DNA from 3 places in the Pantoea anthophila genome. Region 1 is predicted to be linked to each of the others. Evidence: predicted binding sites of a transcription regulator. Region 1 holds the regulator's gene; each other region holds the start of a gene.

What was found. The regulator PurR, encoded in region 1, represses purine synthesis genes. The targets are predictions, from matches to a motif close to CANGCAAACGTTTGCNTG.
Region 2: guaD (guanine deaminase) is a predicted target of PurR. The motif match lies at 2,553-2,570, and genes of this name have one in related genera.
Region 3: OJ965_RS04025 (7-cyano-7-deazaguanine/7-aminomethyl-7-deazaguanine transporter) is a predicted target of PurR. The motif match lies at 1,724-1,741, and genes of this name have one in related genera.

What each region holds. Positions count from the first base shown of each region.
Region 1 is NZ_CP110473.1:2,159,295-2,166,414, forward strand. Features, by position in the region: gene nemA (alkene reductase) at 1-650, shown strand, start outside; gene gloA (lactoylglutathione lyase) at 767-1,174, shown strand; gene rnt (ribonuclease T) at 1,294-1,962, shown strand; gene OJ965_RS12595 (Grx4 family monothiol glutaredoxin) at 2,006-2,341, opposite strand; gene OJ965_RS12600 (C40 family peptidase) at 2,707-3,495, shown strand; gene cydH (cytochrome bd-I oxidase subunit CydH) at 3,543-3,632, opposite strand; gene purR (HTH-type transcriptional repressor PurR) at 3,914-4,939, shown strand; gene punR (DNA-binding transcriptional activator PunR) at 4,936-5,841, opposite strand; gene punC (purine nucleoside transporter PunC) at 5,948-7,120, shown strand, end outside.
Region 2 is NZ_CP110473.1:1,961,946-1,969,065, reverse strand. Features, by position in the region: gene xdhA (xanthine dehydrogenase small subunit) at 1-1,048, opposite strand, end outside; gene guaD (guanine deaminase) at 1,045-2,373, opposite strand; gene ydfG (bifunctional NADP-dependent 3-hydroxy acid dehydrogenase/3-hydroxypropionate dehydrogenase YdfG) at 2,775-3,521, shown strand; gene OJ965_RS11670 (YnfA family protein) at 3,552-3,878, opposite strand; gene OJ965_RS11665 (DUF1283 family protein) at 4,012-4,335, shown strand; gene OJ965_RS11660 (DUF1161 domain-containing protein) at 4,381-4,680, shown strand; gene OJ965_RS11655 (MDR family MFS transporter) at 4,720-6,186, opposite strand; gene OJ965_RS11650 (ABC transporter permease) at 6,578-7,120, shown strand, end outside.
Region 3 is NZ_CP110473.1:322,792-329,911, forward strand. Features, by position in the region: gene iolE (myo-inosose-2 dehydratase) at 1-309, shown strand, start outside; gene OJ965_RS04020 (DcrB family lipoprotein) at 362-916, opposite strand; gene OJ965_RS04025 (7-cyano-7-deazaguanine/7-aminomethyl-7-deazaguanine transporter) at 1,034-1,699, opposite strand; gene tusA (sulfurtransferase TusA) at 1,904-2,155, shown strand; gene OJ965_RS04035 (zinc/cadmium/mercury/lead-transporting ATPase) at 2,208-4,496, opposite strand; gene OJ965_RS04040 (lysoplasmalogenase) at 4,590-5,219, opposite strand; gene OJ965_RS04045 (DUF2500 domain-containing protein) at 5,365-5,721, shown strand; gene OJ965_RS04050 (DUF1145 family protein) at 5,748-6,020, opposite strand; gene rsmD (16S rRNA (guanine(966)-N(2))-methyltransferase) at 6,010-6,609, opposite strand; gene ftsY (signal recognition particle-docking protein FtsY) at 6,842-7,120, shown strand, end outside.

The DNA.
Region 1 (7,120 bases):
GCGAACTGACGATTCCTGAGATCCAGCAGATCGTAGCTGATTTCGGTCAGGCGGCTGCGAATGCGCGTGAAGCGGATTTTGACCTGCTTGAGCTGCACTCGGCACACGGTTACCTGATTCATCAGTTCCTGGCCCCGGATTCCAACCAGCGTACCGACGAATATGGCGGCAGCATCGAAAAACGCGGTCGTTTCGCGCTGGAAGTGGTGGATGCGGTCATTGCAAACTGGTCAGCCGATCGTATCGGTATCCGCGTCTCGCCGATCGGCAGCTTCCAGAATCTGGATAACGGCCCGGATGAAGAAGAAGCGGCGCTGTGGTACATCGGCGAGCTGGCGAAACGCAACATCGCCTACCTGCACCTTTCAGAACCAGACTGGGCCGGCGGCAAGCCTTACACGGATGCCTTCCGTCAGAAAGTACGTGACCTGTTCCCGGGTGCCATTATCGGTGCCGGTGCCTACACGGTCGAGAAAGCGGACGATTTGATTAGTCGCGGTCTGATCGATGCCGTCGCGTTTGGTCGCGACTACATCGCGAACCCGGATCTGGTTGAGCGTCTGCAGCAGGATGCCCCTCTGAATCCTCAGCGTCCGGAAAGCTTCTATGGCGGCGGCGCGGAAGGCTACATCGACTACCCGACACTGTAAACCTGTCTGGCTGCCGTCCGGGACGATGACGGCGGCCATTATTCAATGGCGATTTTCATCGCTATACTTAGCGCCTGGGTCATCCGGCGATGGCGTTTTACTTCAAAGAGGATGTTATGCGTTTACTACATACCATGCTGCGCGTTGGCGATCTGCAACGTTCAATTGATTTCTACACCCGTGTGCTGGGCATGCGCGTGCTGCGTCAGAGCGAAAACACCGAATATAAATATACCCTGGCTTTTGTGGGCTACACCGACGAAAGCGAAGGGGCGGTTATCGAACTGACCTATAACTGGGGCGTGGACAAGTATGATCTCGGCAACGCCTATGGTCATATCGCGCTGGGCGTGGATGACGCGGCTGCCGCCTGCGAACGTATCCGTCAGAATGGCGGTAACGTGACGCGTGAAGCGGGCCCGGTGAAGGGTGGCTCCACCATTATCGCTTTTGTTGAAGATCCGGACGGCTACAAAATCGAGCTGATCGAAAACAAAGATGCCGGTAAAGGCCTCGGCAACTGATCCTGCCGCCAGCCTGCCCTCCCGGGCGGGCTGAATCCCCTTCTCTGCGCTTCATCTGCTGCACCCGGCCCCGTTTTTTGCCATAATGCGCGCTGCCCTTTTCCTGCAACGAGATCCTGATGTCTGAATCGAATTCCCCTAATGCACTCAATCAACGTTTCCGTGGCTTCTATCCGGTGGTCATCGACGTGGAAACCGCCGGTTTCAACGCACAAACCGATGCGTTACTGGAAATTGCCGCTATCACGCTGAAAATGGATGAAGAGGGATGGATTCAGACAGACCAGACGCTGCATTTTAACGTCGAACCTTTTGTCGGATCGCTGCTGCACCCTGAAGCGCTGGCCTTTACCGGTATCGATCCCGCTAATCCGCTGCGCGGTGCCGTCAGTGAATATGAAGCGCTGCACGCCATTTTTAAAATGGTGCGCAAGGGGATCAAGGACAGCGGCTGCAATCGCGCCATCATGGTGGCGCACAACGCCACGTTTGACCTGAACTTTATGTCTGCGGCGGCTGAGCGTGCCAGCCTGAAACGTAATCCGTTTCACCCCTTTGCGACCTTTGACACGGCAGCCCTGAGCGGGCTGGTGCTGGGTCAGACCGTGCTGGCGAAGGCGTGTATCGCTGCGGGAATGGAGTTTGACAGCAGTCAGGCACACTCGGCGCTATATGATACGCAGCAGACCGCAACGCTGTTCTGTGAGCTGGTGAACCGCTGGAAGCGGCTAGGTGGCTGGCCCCTGCCCTTTGCCGAAGGCGATGCAGACGCCAGCGCCTCCGTCTGAGGAATGCCACAACGAAAAAGGCCGACATTGCGTCGGCCTTTTTTTATTCTGCTTCTTTAAATTTTTCTGCGGTCTCTTTAATCAGCGACTGCAGTTCACCACGCTGTAACATCTCAACGATGATGTCGCATCCACCGACCAGTTCACCGTCTACCCACAGCTGCGGGAAGGTTGGCCAGTTGGCGTACTTTGGCAGCTCTGCACGAATGTCCGGGTTCTGCAGAATATCCACGTAAGCAAAACGCTCACCGCAGGCTGACAGTGCCTGCACCGCCTGTGCAGAGAAGCCGCAGCTTGGCAGCTTCGGAGAACCTTTCATGTACAGCAGGATCGGGTTTTCTGCGATCTGGCGCTGAATTTTTTCTACAGTACTCATAATTGCCTTCCTTAATTCGTCACTTCGTGTTTGTTTATTGTAGCGACTTCGCAGCGTGACTGAAAACGAGATTTTGATCGCTGCCTGCTGAAATCGCCATCCTGGTTAAGTCATGACAGGCACAGCGTGAATTTCTGATTATTAACAGCCGGTAACAGATTAATAATTCGTAATAATTTCGTTGATATAAGACGCTGAAAATGTTCATTTTCAGCACAATCGCGTGGGTTGCAAAGATTAACAATAAAAGGCATTACAGTTTTTAAAAGAACTGGACTAGAATGGCTTCGGCGCTGATCCTGGATCAGATTAATCTCAACTTTGTCGCGGTGCGTAGTGGCCCTGACAACTTAACTACTTAATGGACTATGCGTTTAATCATTACGCTTTTTATGCTGGCCTTTGCGCAACTGTTCTTCAACATCGCCGCCGCGTCTCCGCACGCTCCGGTGAACGTCAGTACGCATAAAGCAGAGAAAAAGAGTGCGCGCGAGGATGAGCGCCGCAAACGTCGCGTGGTGAAAACCACGACAAAAAAAACCCGTCTCAGCCCGGTTCAGAAACTCAAAACGAAAAAACAGAAAAAAGTTGAACTGACCGCTAAACAGACACCTGCCAAAAAAACCTCGCTTAAGACCGCCCGACTCAGCACCAAAGAGAAAAAACGCTACGGCCACCAGCGCCTGCTGAAAAACGCCGATGCCAGCGAGACCGGCACCATTAAAATGAGCAAATCTCACCGTCAGCGCTACCAGAAAGCGCGTGAAACGGCGATGACCAAGCTCATGGGCCAGCTGGGCAAACCTTATCAGTGGGGCGGCACCTCCCCCCACACCGGCTTCGACTGCAGCGGTCTGGTCTGGTACGCCTATAAAGATCTGGTGAAGTTTAAAATTCCGCGCACCGCTAACGAGATGTATCACCTGCGTGACGCTGCCCCTATCAAACGTGAGTCACTGGAAAAAGGCGATCTGGTCTTCTTCCGCATTAATGGCCGCGGAACCGCGGATCACGTCGGGGTTTACCTGGGTGACGGCAAGTTTATTCAGTCACCGCGTACCGGCAAAGATATTCAGATCAGTGCGTTAGGGGAAGATTACTGGCAGCGTCACTACATAGGTGCGCGTCGTGTAATGACGCCGAAAACCATTCGCTGAGCTGATGCAGCGTCAGAAAAAAGCCGGGAGAAGTCCCGGCTTTTTTATCAGTGCAGTACAGCGGTAAAACTAAAGGCCACAATCATCAGCAGGCAGCCGACAGTGGTCATTAACGCCAGTTTAAGATCGGTACTCATGGGTTGCTCCTTAACCACATAATCATTGTGGTTATTCTATTTTCCCACAGCTGTGGGTAAAAATCTCGTTTTATCCGTTCAGCCTTGTTAGAATCCCGCCCTTGTTGCGCAACGCGCGCAGCCCTGATTCCGTTTGCGCACTTTTTCAGGCATTTATTCTCCGTCGGCCGCCGGTTTAATGCGCCATAACACGGCATTTTTGCGGAAAATACCCTGAGCAGACGCAAACGTTTAACACTACGCTTATCATACAGTTAGATAAGTCCTGGAGTCCGATTTTCATGGCAACAATTAAAGATGTGGCAAAACGCGCTGGCGTCTCCACGACCACGGTTTCGCACGTCATCAATAAAACCCGCTTCGTGGCTGAAGAGACGCGCGATGCGGTCTGGCAGGCGATCAAGGAACTGCACTACTCGCCGAGCGCCGTGGCGCGCAGCCTGAAGGTGAATCACACCCGGACGCTGGGGCTGCTGGCCACCTCCAGCGAAGCGCCCTATTTCGCTGAGATTATCGAAGCGGTCGAGAATCACTGTTTTGACAAAGGCTATACGCTGATTCTGGGGAATGCGCATAACGATCTGCAAAAACAGCGCGCCTACCTCAGCATGATGGCGCAGAAGCGCGTCGATGGTCTGCTGGTCATGTGCTCTGAATACCCGGACGACCTGCTGCAGATGCTGGAAGAGAACCGCAATATCCCGATGGTGGTGATGGACTGGGGCGAGTCGCGCGCCGACTTCACCGATACGGTGCTGGATAACGCCTTCCAGGGTGGCTATCTGGCGGGACGCTATCTGATTGAGCGCGGCCACCGCGACATCGGCGCCATCCCCGGTCAGATGGAGCGCAACACCGGGGGCGGACGTCATGCCGGTTTCCTTAAGGCGCTGGAAGAGGCGGGCATTCAGCCGCGCGCCGAGTGGATCGTGCAGGGTGACTTTGAGCCGGAGTCGGGCTATCAGGCGATGCAGCAGATCCTGTCGCAGAAGCAGCGCCCGACGGCGGTGTTCTGCGGTGGCGACATCATGGCGATGGGGGCGATTTGCGCCGCTGACGAGATGGGTCTGCGGGTTCCACAGGACATTTCGGTGATCGGTTATGACAATGTGCGCAACGCGCGCTATTTTGCGCCCGCACTGACCACCGTCCATCAGCCCAAGGCTCAGCTGGGTGAGAAGGCGCTGGATATGCTGCTTGATCGCATTACCAGCAAGCGCGAAGTGTCGCAAACGATTGAAGTCCATCCCACGCTGATTGAACGCCGTTCAGTTGCGGATGGTCCGTTCCGCGACTATCGCCGTTAATCCTCGCTTAACCACTCCTGATTAAGCGTTTGCGCATCACCCAGATAGCTGAGTAACCAGCCTGTTGCCGGTGATGCGCGATCCTCTGCCCAGCTGACACAGCAGGGGCTGTCCGGAAACGCCTGCGGCAGCGTGAGCTCCACCAGCGCGCCGCTGTCGAGCAGTGGCCGGGCCAGATGGCCTGGCACCATCGCCACGCACAATCCCGCCTGCACACACTCCAGCCCGGTTTGCCATTCCGGCACCACCAGCCTGCGCTGATTGTCCAGCGTCCACGTCATGCGCCGCGGCAGCGCCCGTGACGTATCCTCCAGCACCAGCGACGGCCAGTGACGCAGCGTGTCATCATCAATCCGGGTTGCCTGCGTCAGAGGATGATCGGGTGCAACCACGCAGCGCCAGTTGAGCTTCCCCATATCCCGAAACGCAAACCGTCCGCCAACCGGTATCGCCTGGGTCGCACCAATCGCGACATCGACCCGGCCATCGGCCAGGGCATCCCAGACCCCGTTGAAGACCTCATAGCTGATGTGCAGCTCCATGTCCGGGAAGTGGCGATAAAAATCTTTAACCAGCTGCCGGGTACGCTGCGGTTTGGCGATGCGGTCAACGGCAATGCTTAGCTGTCCGCGCCAGCCGTTAGCCAGCTGCTGACACTGCTGCCGGGTTGCGAGCATTTTTTTGATGACGCTGCGCCCTTCCCTGACAAAATGCTCTCCCGCCGGGGTCAGTACCACTTCACGGTGCTGACGCTCAAACAGCGGCACCGCCAGCCAGGTTTCCAGCTGGCGAACCGTATAGCTGATGGCAGACGGCACCCGATGTAACTCCTGCGCGGCGGCGCTGAAACTGCCCCCGCGTGCAACCGCGTCAACCACTTCCAGTGCATACTCTGACCACATAATCTGCCTTCAAAAATTTTAACAGCAACCGGCAAATATTACCGTTTCACAGCCGCAAACGCACCTTTTACACTCTGCCGCGTTTACCCTGCAAAATGAGAATCTGATGTTGTCGAATATAGGATTTATGCCCTACCTCGCTCTGCTCAGCATGCTGGGCTTTTTAGCCACCGATATGTACCTGCCCGCCTTTGGCGCGATGCAGGAGACGTTCCGCACCTCGCCCGGCCTGATCAGCGCCAGCATGAGTCTGTTTCTGGCCGGCTTCGCCTGTGGTCAGCTCTTCTGGGGCCCGCTCTCCGATCGCATCGGCCGTAAACCCGTGCTGCTGGCCGGGCTGGCACTGTTCGCCGCTGGCTGTGCGGGTATGCTGTGGGTGAATGATATCTTTCTGATGCTGGCGCTGCGCTTCATTCAGGCGATTGGTGTCTGTGCTGCCGCCGTAAGCTGGCAGGCGCTGGTCATCGACCGCTATCCGGCGGCGCGCGCCAGCAAAGTGTTCGCCACGATCATGCCGCTGGTGGCCCTCTCACCGGCGCTGGCACCGCTGCTCGGGGCATGGCTGATCGGCCATTTCCACTGGCGTTCGATTTTCCTGGTGCTGACCCTGATTGCGGTGGCGCTGATTCTGGTCACGCTGCGTCTGCCCGCGGTGAAACCCGCTCCGCAGGAGAAAGGGGCACAGCCGGGCTTCTTCACGCTGCTTAAATCCCGCGTCTACAGCGGTAACGTACTGATCTACTCCGCCTGCTCCGCCAGCTTTTTTGCCTGGCTGACCGGCTCACCCTTTATTCTGGCGGGCCTGGGCCTTTCCCCCGCCGACATTGGCCTGAGCTATCTGCCACAGACGCTCGCCTTTTTAATCGGTGGCTTCGGCTGTCGCGCCCTGCTCAACCGCTTTAACGGCGCACAGCTGCTGCCCTGGCTGCTGGGGGTCTACAGCCTGAGCATTCTGGCACTGTTTGCGGTCGCGCTTTCGGGTCAGGGAACGCTGCTCAGCCTCATGGTGCCGTTCTGCGGAATGGCGCTGGCTAACGGAGCGATCTATCCGATTGTGGTCTCCAGTGCGCTGATGCCCTTCCCGCACGCTACCGGCAAAGCCGCCGCGTTGCAGAATACGCTGCAGTTAGGCCTCTGCTTCCTCGCCAGCCTGGCGGTGTCGGCGGGATTAACTCAGGCACTGCTGACCACCACGCTGATTATGACAGTGACGATTCTGCTCGCCCTGATCGGGTACGTCATGCAGCGCGCCGCAAGCGCACAAACTGTTGTTGCCACT
Region 2 (7,120 bases), 200 kb from region 1:
TAAACTCGCTTTTTTCCAGCCGGGTCTGCCGGTAGCCGGTAAAAAAGTCGTTCAGCGGCAGGCAGCGCTGCTGCTCGCCGCGTTGCAGTATCAGGCTGGCGTTCAGCGCCAGCAGCATGGGCGATGCGTCTCCGATCGGGGAGGCGTTGCCGATATTACCGCCCAGCGTGCCCTGCAGACGGATTTGCAGGGAGGCAAAGCGTTGCAGCATCTCGCTCACGCCCGGGATGCGGCTGGCCAGAAAATCGCTGACCTGTTGCAGCGACGCGCCTGCGCCCAGCAGATAATGGTCATCAAATTCACTGCAGACTTTGAGCGCGGCGACCTGCTCCAGGGCGATGAGCAGCGGCAGTCTTTTATGCTGCTGGGTGATCTGCAGGCTGAGATCGGTGCCTCCGGCAATCAGTACCGCTTCGGGATGCGCCAGATAGATCTCCGCCAGCTGCGCCGGGGTTTTAGGCAGGAAGCAGCGCCGCCCTGCTGCGCCCGTCTCCTGCATCTCCGGGGTCGCCAGCGCTTCAAGACGCTGCACGGTACCCGCGGCGCTGTGATCAAACTGATCCGTCACCGGCTGCGAACAGAGCTGCTCGGCGGCCGCCATGATGGGCCGGTAGCCGGTACAGCGGCAGAGATTACCCGCCAGCGCGGTTTCCGCCTGATGACGATCCCAGCCCGTGGCATTTTTTTGCAGCGTGAACAGCGACATCACAAAGCCCGGCGTGCAGAAGCCGCACTGCGAGCCGTGGCAGTCAACCATCGCCTGCTGCGCCGGGTGCAGCGCCCGTCCGTGACGTAAATCTTCAACCGTGATCAGCTGTTTACCCTGCAGCGTGGAGACCAGGGTCAGGCAGCTGTTGACCGTTTCATACTGCATCCTGCCATCCACCGCTTTGCCCAGGGTGACGCTGCAGGCGCCACAGTCGCCTGAGGCGCAGCCCTCTTTGGTGCCGGGCCGCTGCTGGCGGGTACGCAGATAGTTAAGGATAGTGAGGTTGGGGTCGAGCGCGGTTTCGCTGACCAGCTGGTTATTGAGCAGAAACTGGATCATGCGGCTTGCTCCTGTGCGTCACGCTGCCAGATCGGGCGACCGGCCACCCAGGTCTGGGCAATATTGCGGTCGTCGCCCAGCGTCATTAAGACAAAAAGTTTTTCCCAGATATCTTTGCTGTTGCCGATGCGCAGCTGCTGCAGGGCAGAAACCGCCGGATCGAGCACCACAAAATCCGCCTCTTTGCCGGTGTTGAAATTCCCGATGGCGTGGTCGAGATCGAGTGCCCGCGCCCCGCCCAGCGTCGCGTGATAAAAGGCTTCGGCGGCGCTGAGCCGGTAGTGCTGCAACTGGCCCACCTTGTAGGCTTCGCCCAGGGTCTGCAGCATGTTAAAGGTGGTGCCCGCGCCGACATCGGTGCCCACTCCCACCTTCACGCCCTGCTGCCAGCTGCGTTTCAGATTAAACAGGCCGCTGCCGAGGAACAGGTTAGAGGTGGGACAGAAGGCAATTGAGGAGTCGGTGTCGTGCAGACACTGCCACTCCTTCTCTTCCAGATGCAGGCAGTGGGCAAACACGCTGCGGCGGCCGGTGAGCTGATGATGGTGGTACACATCCAGATAGCCGTCGCGTTCCGGAAAGAGTGCTTTAACCCAGGCCACCTCCTGCGGGTTTTCGCTGAGATGGGTGTGCAGCCAGGTGTCGGGAAACTCCTGACGCAGCTGCTGCACTTTTTCCAGCAGCTGCGGCGAAGAGGTCGGGGCAAAACGCGGCGTCAGCGCATAACTCAGCCGGCCACGCTGATGCCAGCGTTCAATCAGTGCCCGGGTCTGCTGATAGCTCTGTTCCGGGGTTTCCGTAAGGTTGTCCGGCGCATTGCGATCCATCATCACTTTCCCGGCAATCAGCCGCATGTTCAGCGCTTCGGCGGCGCTGAACAGCGCCTCGACCGACTGCGGGTGCACGGTACCAAAGACCAGCGCGCTGGTGGTGCCATTGGAGAGCAGCTGGTGCAGGAAAAAGGCGGACATCCGGGCGGCATGATCCGGGCAGTGATACTGCGCCTCTACCGGGAACGTGTAGTGATTCAGCCACTCCAGCAGCTGTTCGCCAAAGGCGCCGATCATCTCCGTCTGCGGATAGTGTATGTGGGTGTCCACAAAGCCCGGCACGATCAGCCGGCCGCGCAGGTCAGTGACCGGCAGACCCGCCAGCTTCGCCTCAGCCGTTTCCCAGCTCTCCAGCCCGGCCACACGTCCGTCACGCAGCAGCAACACGCCATCCTCCAGATAGCGGGCCTGCGTTGCCAGATCATCGGGATGATCCACCACGCCGGTGAAGTCAAAGAAGCTGGCGCGTATCGCCGTGTCGGTTGCTGGGTGCATGCTGTTTCCTTTCTGAAAGCGCGATGAGGTGGTGCAGTTAACTCTCTGTTTAACTCTTTGCAACCTGCGTGCCAGATTTACTCTGCTATAAAATCTATAAATATCAGTTACTTAGAGAAACCTCCGCCTGTTGCGCAACAAAAAAGCCTGTAAAAAGCATAGCAACCGTTTGCTTTCATGTCGCAATCGGTTGCGAAGCTAAATTGCCGATTCTGGCGGCGTGTCTGACGCGCAGGCTGGCTGCTGCCCTGCCCCTTAACGGTGCAGTGCGCCCTGAAAAGGCGCAGGACGTTGCCCGTAAAAAGGGGTTTACCCCCCTGCCCGTTTTTCTGCGCGCAGAAGCCGAAATGGCATGCTATGGTGAAGCCATCGACGTTGAAAATGGCATAAGGAACAGTGAGATGATTATTTTTGTCACCGGTGCGACGGCCGGTTTTGGTGAAAGTATTACCCGCCGCTTTATCAAAAACGGGCACAAAGTGATCGCCAGCGGACGCCGCGCCGAACGCTTAAAAGCGCTGAAAGATGAGCTGGGTGAGAATCTCTACACCGTCCAGCTGGACGTGCGGAACCGCGCCGCCATCGAAGAAGCTGTGGCGCAGTTACCGGCGGCGTGGCGCGCTATCGATATCCTGGTGAACAATGCCGGTCTGGCTCTGGGCATAGAGCCCGCGCACAAAGCCAGTGTGGAAGACTGGGAAAACATGATCGATACCAACACGAAAGGCCTGGTCTATATGACCCGCGCCCTGCTGCCACAGATGGTCGAGCGTAACGTGGGCCATATCATCAATATCGGCTCGATTGCCGGTAGCTGGCCCTATGCCGGCGGCAACGTCTATGGGGCCACAAAGGCATTTGTGCGGCAGTTCAGCCTGAACCTGCGCACCGATCTGCACGGCACCGCGCTGCGCGTGACCGATATCGAACCGGGGCTGGTGGGCGGCACCGAGTTCTCTAACGTCCGCTTTAAAGGTGATGATGACAAAGCCGGTCAGGTCTATGAGGGTGCCACCGCCCTGACCCCGGAAGATGTCACGGAAGCGGTTTACTGGGTGGCCACACTGCCAGCGCACGTCAACATCAACACGCTGGAGATGATGCCGGTCAGCCAGACGCTGGCGGGCCTGAAGGTGCACAAGCCTTAATCCTCTGCGCGCCAGCTCTCCCGGCTGGCGCTAGCCACGCCCCCAGCCCAGAACGATAATCAGCATGCCGCTGAGTGCAATCAGTGCGCCACTCCAGTCCCAGATGCTCAGCTTCACGCCATCCACCACCCGCAGCCAGAGCAGCGCGGTGAGCACATAGACGCCCCCATACGCGGCGTAGACCCGGCCGCTGGCGGCAGGATGCAGGGTCAGCAGCCAGACAAACAGCGCCAGGCTGGCCGCCGCAGGCAGTAACAGCCAGACCGGGCCGCCTTTTTTCAGCCATAACCACGGCAGAAAGCAGCCCGTGATCTCCGCCAGGGCGGTGATAAAAAACAGCAAGGCGGTTTTAATCAGCACCCATACCTCTCCTGAACTTAAACAAACCACGCACCACTGGTGAGCAAAGAAACGGCGATGATATACTACCCGGACCCGCTGCAACAGCCGTCCCGGATGGCGATGTTGGCGATAACGAAAGGATAGTCTGATGAAAAAAATGATCCCTGCTCTGCTTCTGGTTCTGCTGTCTGGTACCGCCTTCACGGCGGGTGCGACCACCAACCGCCTGATCATCGAAGATGGCAGTTCTGCGCTGAGTAACGAAGCGGCTCGCCAGAATAAAGAGCAATGGAATGACACGCGGATGCTGCGCAACAAGGTGAACAGCCGCGTAGAAAAAGAGTTTGATAAAACCGACCGCGCGTTCGACACCCGCGACAAGTGCGAGCAGAGCCTCAATCTGAACGCCTACTGGGAGCCCAACACCCTGCGCTGTCTGGACCGACGCTCAGGCCGCCCGGTCACTCCCTGAATTTGCGCTATAGTAATGACGGACGACTAACATAAGGAAGACGTGATGAAGCTACAGAGGGTTTTGTTCACCGCAGCGTTGTTCTCGCTGCCGCTGATGGCGCAGGCTTCCTGCGAATCGGTAAAAGCCGACATCAGTCAGAAAATTGTTCAGAACGGCGTGCCTGAATCGGGCTTCACTCTCGACATCGTCGCCAACGATCAGGTCGATCAGGCGGGCGGTCAGGTGGTCGGGCATTGTGAAAACGACAGCCAGAAGATTGTTTACAAGCGCACCGGCCGGGATGACGAGGCCAGCGTGCCCGCCAGTGCCGGCAGTTCTCAGGACGCGCCTGCGCAGCAATAAACCTGTGTTAATCAGGGCGACGGTCTGTCGCCCTGCCGTTTACTCCGCCTGTTCCGGCCGCTGACGCGGCATCATCCACGCCACACCCAGCGCAAACAGCGCAATCACCAGCGCCACCACAAACACCCAGTGCAGTGAGGCTGCAATCGCCTGCACCATCTGCTGCAGCGCCTGTGGCGCCAGCTGCTGACGGCTGGGTTCAGACATAATCTGCTGCACCGGATCGGCCACCTGCGGCAGCCGCCACTGCAGATTGAGATTGAGCACCGCCCCCATGATCGCCGTGCCCACCGCCGAACCGATCATCCTGCTGAACATCACCGAGGCAGTACAGATGCCGCGAATCTGATAGTCCGCCTCGTTTTGCACGGAGACCAGAAACGTGGTGCTGGTCATCCCCATGCCGGTGCCAATCAGTAAGGCGGTAAAGCCCGCCTGATAGAGTGAGCTCGCGGGCTGAAGCAGCAGCAGTAAGGCGCTGCCGCTGACCAGCAGCAGCGCGCCGAGCTGGGCGGTAAAGCGATAGGAGGTCAGCAGCATCAGCCTGCCGCTCAGGGTACTGGCCAGCGGCCAGCCAATCGACATCATCGCCAGCGCGCTGCCCGCCTGTAACGGCGTGCCGCCGCGGATCCCCTGAATCCAGGTCGGCAGAAACGCACTGATCCCCATCATGGCCGCGCCGATAATCAGGTTGCCCGCATTACCGGCAATGATCAGCCGGCTGCGCCAGATCACCAGCGGAAACAGCGGTGCCGCGGCCCGCTGCTCGTGGCGTTTCAGCTGCCAGCCTGCCAGCAGTGAACAGAGCAGAAAAGGGATCAGCCAGTATCCGAGCAGCTCCGCCTGCAACAGCGCCACCAGCAGCGCGGAGACGCAGAGCATCAGCCAGCCGCTGCCCGCGAGGTTGAGGGGAGCTGATTTCTCCTCCTGCTGATGCGCCGGTAACCAGCGCGCCAGCATCAGCATGCTGATCAGGCCAATCGGCAGATTGACCCAGAAAATCACGGACCAGCTGAAGTGCTGCACCAGCCAGGCACCGGTCAGCGGCCCGACGATGGCCGCCACTCCCCAGACGCTGGAGAGCCAGCCCTGAACGCTGGCGCGCTCGCGCGGCGAATAGATGTCCGCCACGATGGTGGAGCTGATCGGCATAATGGCCCCCGCCCCCAGTCCCTGAAACGCCCGGAACAGGATCAGCCAGGTCATGGAGTGGGCGAAGCCACACAGCACCGATCCGAGCAGGAAAAGGGAGGTGCCGGTAAAAAACATGGTTTTACGCCCCACCTTATCCGCCAGCCGTCCATAGAGCGGCACGCTGACCGCCTGCGTCAGCAGATAGATGGAGAAGACCCAGCCAAACTGCGAAAAACCGCCGAGGTCGGCAATGATGGTGGGCATGGCGGTGGCCACGATGGTGACTTCGATAGCCGCCATAAACATCGCCAGCATGCAGGCAATCAGTATCCAGTGGCGGTGTCCGGTCCGGAGTTGTGCGCTTTCAGTCATAGGGTTCCTTTTTTATCAGCAAGGCTAGCTGAAAATCAGCCCGTGCAGTTTCCTGAACGTGCGCATTTCCTGCACCATCTGTGACGGTGTCACTAAAAGTCGATGAATTTTTTTTATTGACGCATCAGCCCAGTGGCTACGCGGCCTTAACACCATTTTAACCACTTTCTCACTCACCGAGGAAAGGCTGAAAAGCTGGCTTGCCGGGTAAAGGGCTGCTATAGGAGTAAAGCATCTTTCTCAGTGTTCACTGAAAAAGAGTAGGTAAATACGCATTTTGTCTACATTTTATCGCAGTTTCGGTTTTGGGTGCGGCGGCCTTTTTTGCTGCATCTGTCGGACTGTTTAGCGCTGTTATAACAATTGAGATCGTTATCAGGGAGATTCTCCTATGCAAAATGCTTCACTGGCCCGACGCGCCGGTCTGGCACTGCTTGCAGTGGTCGCAGTGATTGCGGTGCTGATCTGGGGCCTCGGCTGGGATCAACTGGTCGCCCGTAAGGTCGACCTGCTTTATCTCGGGCAACAACACCTCTTCTTAGTGTTCTGGTCGATGCTGTTCGCCCTGCTGGTCGGTATTCCCAGCGGCATCCTGCTCAGTCGCCCGTTTGCCCGCCGCTGGGCCGAGTATGTGATGCAGATTTTCAACATCGGTAACACCCTGCCGCCGCTGGCGGTGCTGGCTCTGGCGATGGTCATTATCGGGATTGGCGACCGTCCGGCGCTGATAGCCCTGTTTCTGGCCTCGCTGCTGCCTATCGTCCGCAACACCTTCTCCGGCCTGAGCGCCGTTCCCCCGTCACTGATTGAAGCCGCCAACGGCATCGGTATGACTAAACTGCAGCGTCTGCGCCGGGTGGAACTGCCGAATGCCCTGCCGGTGATCCTCTCCGGCGTGCGCATCGCGACGGCCATCAATGTCGGAACCGCTCCG
Region 3 (7,120 bases), 1.8 Mb from region 1:
CAGCAGATGCTGGCGGTGCTGGAGAACTATCTGCCGCGCATCTTCCATGTTCATCTCAAGGATGTACGTGATAAGGTGGTCGCGGCGGTTCGCGAGAATCATCTCTCCTTCCTGGAGGGGGTGAAAAAGGGCACCTTCACCGTTCCGGGCGATGGCGTAATCGACTTTAAGCCGGTGTTTAAAATTCTGGATGAGTATGGCTATCAGGGCTGGATGGTCGTGGAAGCGGAGCAGGACCCGGCACTGGCCAATCCGTTTGAATATGCGGTCAAAGCGCGAAAATATATTCGTGAGAATGCGGGGTTATAAACAGCTCTGAGAATGCTGGCCTCCCTGCAATGCAGAGAGGCCAGCGATCGGCTTATTTCAGCGAGATGCTCTTCACGATGTTGTCAGCATCGCTCTGCGCCTGCTGCTGATTATCGCCTGGCAGCGTAATCTGCAGCGTCACCAGCTTGCCGTCGACCTTCGCCAGCACCACCGAAGACCAGGAGGTCTGGTTGTTGGCAGAGATCACCGTATCCAGCTGCTGAGCAGGCTGATCTTTCAGCGTTACCGCTTTGTTCGACACCACCTGCAGCTGCGGGTCGCGGTTACGCTGCTGCTGCTCCATACGCTGCGACAGCACATCCAGCGCTTCGCTGGTCGGCTCACCGGCAATCACGATGATGGCGCGGGCACCGGTTTCATCCGCATAGACATGCATATTGGTCGTCTGCGAACCCAGTTTGCCGCTTTTGTCTGACATGCCTGGCGGCAGTGAGAAGCTCAGTTTGCCATCCATCAGCGTCACGGTTTGCGCCGACTGACTGGCGCTGACGCCGTTGTCATTCGCCGCGTCATCTTTCTTCTGATCGCAGGCTGCTAAGCCCAGAACCAGTAAGCCCATTCCTACATATTTCACCAGGTTACGCATCAGAATCCCTTTTTAAATTTCCGGTCAGGCATCAGTACAACAGGAATCAGGCTGCAAACGCAACCTGATGATTGTCAGAAGATCTTAGCGGGTAATGGCGGAAAAATGTATGGCGGATTAGCCGAAATTTACCTGGCGGGCACTCTGGCGTTCAGCCAGACGTTTCAGCGCGGCGTTAAGCAGCACACCGTAAGCGGGCAGGAAGAAGACCATGCAGATCAGCACCTTGAAGCTGTAATCCACCAGCGCAATCTCCACCCAGTGCTGCGCCATAAACGCATCGGGACTTTTATAGAAGGCGATAAAGAAGAAGGCCAGCGTATCGCTGATATTCCCCAGGAACATGGCACTGCCCGGTGCGACCCACCACTGCGGCAGGCGGCGCAGCCGGTTGAAGACGTGAACGTCGAGGATCTGCCCCAGCGCGTAGGCCATAAAGCTGGCGCAGGCGATGCGGGCCACGAACAGGTTCATCTCTTTCAGTGCCTGCCAGCCCTGCCACTCTCCCTGATAAAACAGCGACGAAACGCCGTACGAGATAAACAGCGCCGGGATCATCACCGCCAGGATAATACGACGGGCCAGCGGTGCGCCAAAAATACGCACGGTGAGATCGGTCGCCAGGAAGATAAACGGGAAGCTGAACGCGCCCCACGTGGTGTGGAAGCCAAAGACAGAAACAGGCAGCTGAACCAGGTAGTTGCTCGATGTGATCACCAGCAGGTGAAACAGCGACAACCAGAAAAGCGCATACATGCGCTGACGCGAAGAAAATGCGAGCATAGTCAACCTTTTTAATGTTGGGGTGAGGGAACCCATTGCGGGACACCGTTCGGGCGGTGCCAGGCAGTTTTATGAGCAAAAAGCGGCGGCATATTACCGCGTTGTGCTTTTTATGCAATGGTTAATTTTAGCGCAATCGTTATCGCCTTGCGTCACGGTCAGCACGCGCTAGAATGAGCGCCCCTGACCTGAAGCGAGTTGAATATGAGCGATCTTTTTTCCTCTGCCGACCATCAGCTGGATGCCCGCGGCCTGCGTTGCCCGGAGCCGGTGATGATGGTGCGCAAAACCGTACGTGGCCTGCAGGAGGGTGAGACCTTGCTGATCATCGCCGACGATCCCGCCACAACCCGCGATATTCCCGGCTTTTGCCGCTTTATGGAACATGGTCTGCTGGCGCAGCAGACGGAGACGCTGCCCTATCAGTTTCTGATCCGCAAAGGGATGGCGGGATAACCCCAGCCGCACCGGCCGCTGTTATCCCCGGCCCCTGGCCGGCGCCGCGCGCTCAGTCACGGTGGCGCAGCAGGCGCAGCGCGTTGGCCGTCACCAGCGCGGTCGCACCGGAATCCGCCAGCACCGCCAGCCAGAGTCCGGTCAGGCCCAGCAGGGTCGTGACCAGAAAAATCGCCTTCAGGCCCAGCGCAATGCCGATATTCTGACGGATAATGCGGCGTGTCCGGCGCGCCAGCGCAATCATCGGGGCCAGCTGCGTGAGCTGATTCCGCGTCAGCGCCGCATCGGCCGCCTCCAGTGCCACATCGGTGCCGCTGCCCATGGCAATGCCCAGCGTTGCTGCTTTCATTGCCGGTGCATCATTGATGCCATCCCCGACCATCGCCAGCGGCTGCTGCTGACTCAGCTCACGGATAGCGGCCACTTTATCGGCGGGCAGCAGGCTGGCGCGATAATCGATCCCCAGCTCGCGGGCGAGCGTCGCGGCGGCGCGCGGGTTATCGCCGGTCAGCATCAGGCTCTCAATGCCGAGCCGGTTCAGCCCCTGAATGGCCGCCACTGCATCGCTGCGCAGCCGATCGCGCAATGCCAGCGCACCCAGCGCCTCACCGTCGCGCATCAGCACCACCATGGTGTTACCTTCCTCCTCCTGCTGTGAAATCTGCCTGCGCTGCTGTGCGGTCAGCCCTGGCGCATGAGCGGGCGTCAGCAGTTCAATCTGCTGCTCTGCTACCCGGGCCCGGATGCCGCGTCCGGCCAGAACCTGCTGATCCCGTGCATCCGGCATCGGCAGATGACGCGCCTGGGCGGCCGCCACAATGGCGCTGGCCAGCGGATGGGTCGCCCCCTGTTCGGCTGCGGCGCTCAGCGCCAGCATCTCCGCTTCACTGGCCGCGCCAAACCGCAGGATCTGTGTCAGCTGCGGTTTGCCCGGCGTCAGGGTGCCGGTTTTATCAAACGCGACTTTGCGCAGCGAACTCAGCCGCTCCAGCGCCGCGCCGCCTTTGATCAGTGCACCCTGCCGTGCCGCCGCCGCCAGCCCGGAGGTAATGGCCGCGGGGGTGGAGATCACCAGCGCACAGGGACAGCCGATCAGCAGCAGGGTCAGGCCCTTGTAGATCCACGGCTGCCAGTCGCCTGCGCCGAGCAGGGGCGGCACCACCATCACCAGCAGCGACAGCAGCATTACCAGCGGCGTGTAGAGACGACTGAACTGGTCGATAAAGCGCTCGACCGGGGCACGGTGTGTCTCCGCCTCTTCAATCAGCTGCAGGATACGGTCAATAGCGCTTTCCCCCGGTTCCGACACCACTTCCAGCTCCACCTGGCGATCCACGCTGGTGGCACCGGCGGGAATCGTTTCGCCGCTGGCTCGCGTGACCGGCAGTGACTCACCAGTCAGTGCGCTCTCATCGAAGCTGGCGAGCGGGCTGATTAACCGGCCGTCGACCGGCAGTCGGCTGCCCGCCGCCACTTCAATCCGATCGCCGGGGCGCAGCGCCGTGAGGGGAACTTCCGTGCGCTGACCCTGTTGCAGGCGGATCGCGGATTCAGGCCGTAACGCCATCAGGCGGGTAACCCCACTGCGCGCTCTGGCGGCGGCATAGCCTTCCAGCTGTTCACCCAGCTGAAACAGCAGCAGCACCATCGCCGCTTCGGCGTGGGCACCAATAATCAGGGCGCCCGCCGAGGCCAGCGTCATTAATGTTTCGATGGTAAACGGCGATCCGCTGCGCAGGCGCTGCCAGGCGCCGCGTGCCACCGGCGCCAGCCCGATGAGCGTGGTCAGCACAAACAGCCGATCGCCCCAGGCCAGCGCGAACTGGCCGAGAACGCTGCTGAGCAGCACCAGCAACGCCAGTAAAAGCAGCATCCGGTTTTGCTGCCAGCCCGGACGGGCGGCGGGAGTGACTGAGGAGGCTGATGAGGCCGTCAGCTCAAATCCGACCTTTCTGACCGCCTGTTCGACGGCGTTCCGGACATCCTGGCTGGCGCTGACGACGAGTTTCTCACTGCTGAACAGGACGCGGGTGTCGGTGACGCCGCTTATCTGGCGCACGGCCGTCTCAATGGTGCGGGCGCAGCCGGGGCAATCCATCCCGCGGACCTGCCAGCTAAAGGGGTAACCGGCGTCTCGCCGGTCGCTTTCCTCTGCGACGTCGGCCTCTGTGCCGGGGCTGCTGTTGCTTTCACAGCAGCAGCCTGCCGTATCAGCCGTTACGGGTGTCGCAGCATGAACAGAAAGGGAGAGGGGGCGGGCCTGGCGAACCTGGCACAGCGGTTTTGCTGCAGCGTGACTGGCACGGGGTTTGCCACAGCCACAGGCGTGATGTTGGTGCATATGACCTCCGGAGCGTAAGAAGAGCGGGATGAGCCATGCAGCTCATCCCTTATCCTACACTCTGGAGTGGACTCCAGAGTCAAGCCGCTTTTATCACACCACCCACAAGGAGCGCACGATCATAAAGTGACCGGCAAAATAGCAGGCGGCGACGATGGCGCTGTCGGCGGTGAAGCGACGACGGTAGTGAGAGACAAACCAGATGATGTTTGCCAGCAGCAGCAGCGCTGAACCCACCATGATGGAGAAGCTGTAATCCGTCGGACGGAAGAAGTACTGCTCGGTGGCGATCCAGGTCATGACCAGGGTCATGCCGATGAAGGTGCAGACGGGCCAGCGCAGATCTTCCAGTCGGCTCCACAGCATGCCTATCAGGGCTACACCGATAATCAGCAGCGTCAGCGGGATCGGCCAGAAGAAGGTCATAGTCATGCTGGCGGCGAAGCAGAGCGTATAGAGCAGATGCGACAGGAAAAAGGCCCCTACGGCATAGAGCATCTGCTGACGCGGCAGCAGCGTTAACGCATCACCGATCAGGGTTGCGATCAGCCCCGCCAGAATCAGGTAGTCCGTGGTCTGCAGCACCGGAGCCTGCCAGGCCAGACCCACCAGCAGCAGCAGGGTGACCGGTTTAAACAGCCAGCGTTGCCACTGCGGGCCGCGATAGGTGGCATCGACATAGAGCCAGCCGGAGAAAAGGACAGCGAGGAAAGACCAGAGCATTGTTTCTCCCTTTTTTATTCAGAATGATGAAAGATCCCAAAATATCCCTTCCAGTTTAGGTTACGCCTCAGAGATGTGACAATCAGGCAACTCTGGTTGTATCCTTTGCTCCCTGTTTCATCTTCTCCTCAGGCACAGATTCACCATGAGTAAACCCCCGCTGATTTTTATTATCGTCCTGGCGGTTATCGCCGTGCTGGCCACGCGTCAGTTTATCAAGCAACGCCGTGAAGGCGCGGTCAATGACGCGTCACCGGTGCGGGCGTTGCAGGCTGAAGTCAGAACCAAACGGGAATTTCCGGCGCCCAATCGCCGTTCACGGCAGCGGGAAGTGATCGCCGGCGAAGAGATGCGGTATGAAGCCCTGTTTCATCCGCTGAACGGGGCCAGCGATATTAAGGTGCAGATTAAAGAGGCGGAGTACCATCAGCTGGATAAAGGGGCGAAGGGCGAACTGAAGATGCAGGGCACGCGCTTTATCAGCTTCACGCCCGTGCAGTAACTGGCGGGCGTGACGCCCGCCCGGCACTATTTTTTGCGCGGGAAATGTTTCTTCTGCCAGGCGACCAGCTCGAAAACCCCGAACAGAAAGACTTTGATCTGGGTGACGCGATCGATAGGCGGCGCGTCTTTAGTCTGCGTGGCGCGCAGCAATACCAGCTGCAGACCGTGCATCATGATCATGAAGAACAGCGCCACGTTGATAAAGTAAGTCAGCGGTTTCGGGTAGGGATGCACCACGTTAGCCAGTAAAAATCCCCACACGCAAAGCATCAACAGACGCCCCAAATTAAGTAACATCCTGCGTCTCCTGTTGACGTTGATACAAACGATAAGCCACCTGTCCGGCTATTTTCTCGCGATAAAGATCCCACGCTGGCGGCACCGGCGGTGCGCCATTTTCCACTTCGCTCTCGACATAAATCAGCGCCTGATCGGCCAGCCAGTGATTCTGCTCCAGCAACTGCAGCGTCTGCGCCAGCAATCCCTGACGAAACGGCGGGTCGATAAACACCACATCGAAGGGTTCGCCCGGCTGCGCCAGCCAGTTTAGCGTATTGGTCTGGATGACGGTGCCGTTACTGGCGCGCAGGGTCTGCAGATTTTTTGTCAGCTGCTGCGCCACCGGACGTTCCAGCTCCAGCAGGGTCGCCGATCCTGCATAGCGCGACAGCGCTTCCAGGCCTAATGCGCCGCTTCCGGCAAAGCAGTCGAGGCAGCGCGCCTCGGGCAGCACCGGGGCCAGCCAGTTAAACAGCGTCTCTCGCACCCGGTCGGTGGTGGGGCGCAGTCCGGCACTGTCCGGCACCGGCAATTTACGTCCGCGCCACTGGCCGCCAATGATGCGGATCTGCCCGGTTCCGCCTGTACTGCGGGGGTTTTTATTCATCTTGCTCACAACTCGTCATAATTTGTTGCGTAGTTTAACGGGCGAATCGGTGAGAAGAAACGTTAAAAAAGGGTGCTGTGGTGAGCTGGCTGGAAAGTGTTAGACTACTGAGTTGCTGAAGTCATGCATTATTCTGCGGTTTACGCCGGTCTGGCGATGACCAACTTTCATTGATTTACCCCTGGAAACCCTGCGCGACCGGGACAAAGCCATCGAGGAGTGTAGTCACACAATGGCAAAAGAGAAAAAACGTGGCTTTTTTTCCTGGCTGGGATTTGGCAAAGAGGAAGAGAAACAACCTGCAGCGGAAGAGCAGACACAACAGGTCGCAGAACCCGCTCAGCAGCAGCCAGAACAGGAAGCCCCGGCTTTAAGTCAGGCAGAAGCACAGGCGGAAGAGACGGTTGCCATTACCGAAACGGTAGCCAGCGAGCAGCATGAGGCGGACGTAACCGCGGCCGCGCCATCTGAAGCGGCACCGGCGGCGCTGGATGACGCTGGATCTGTCGTT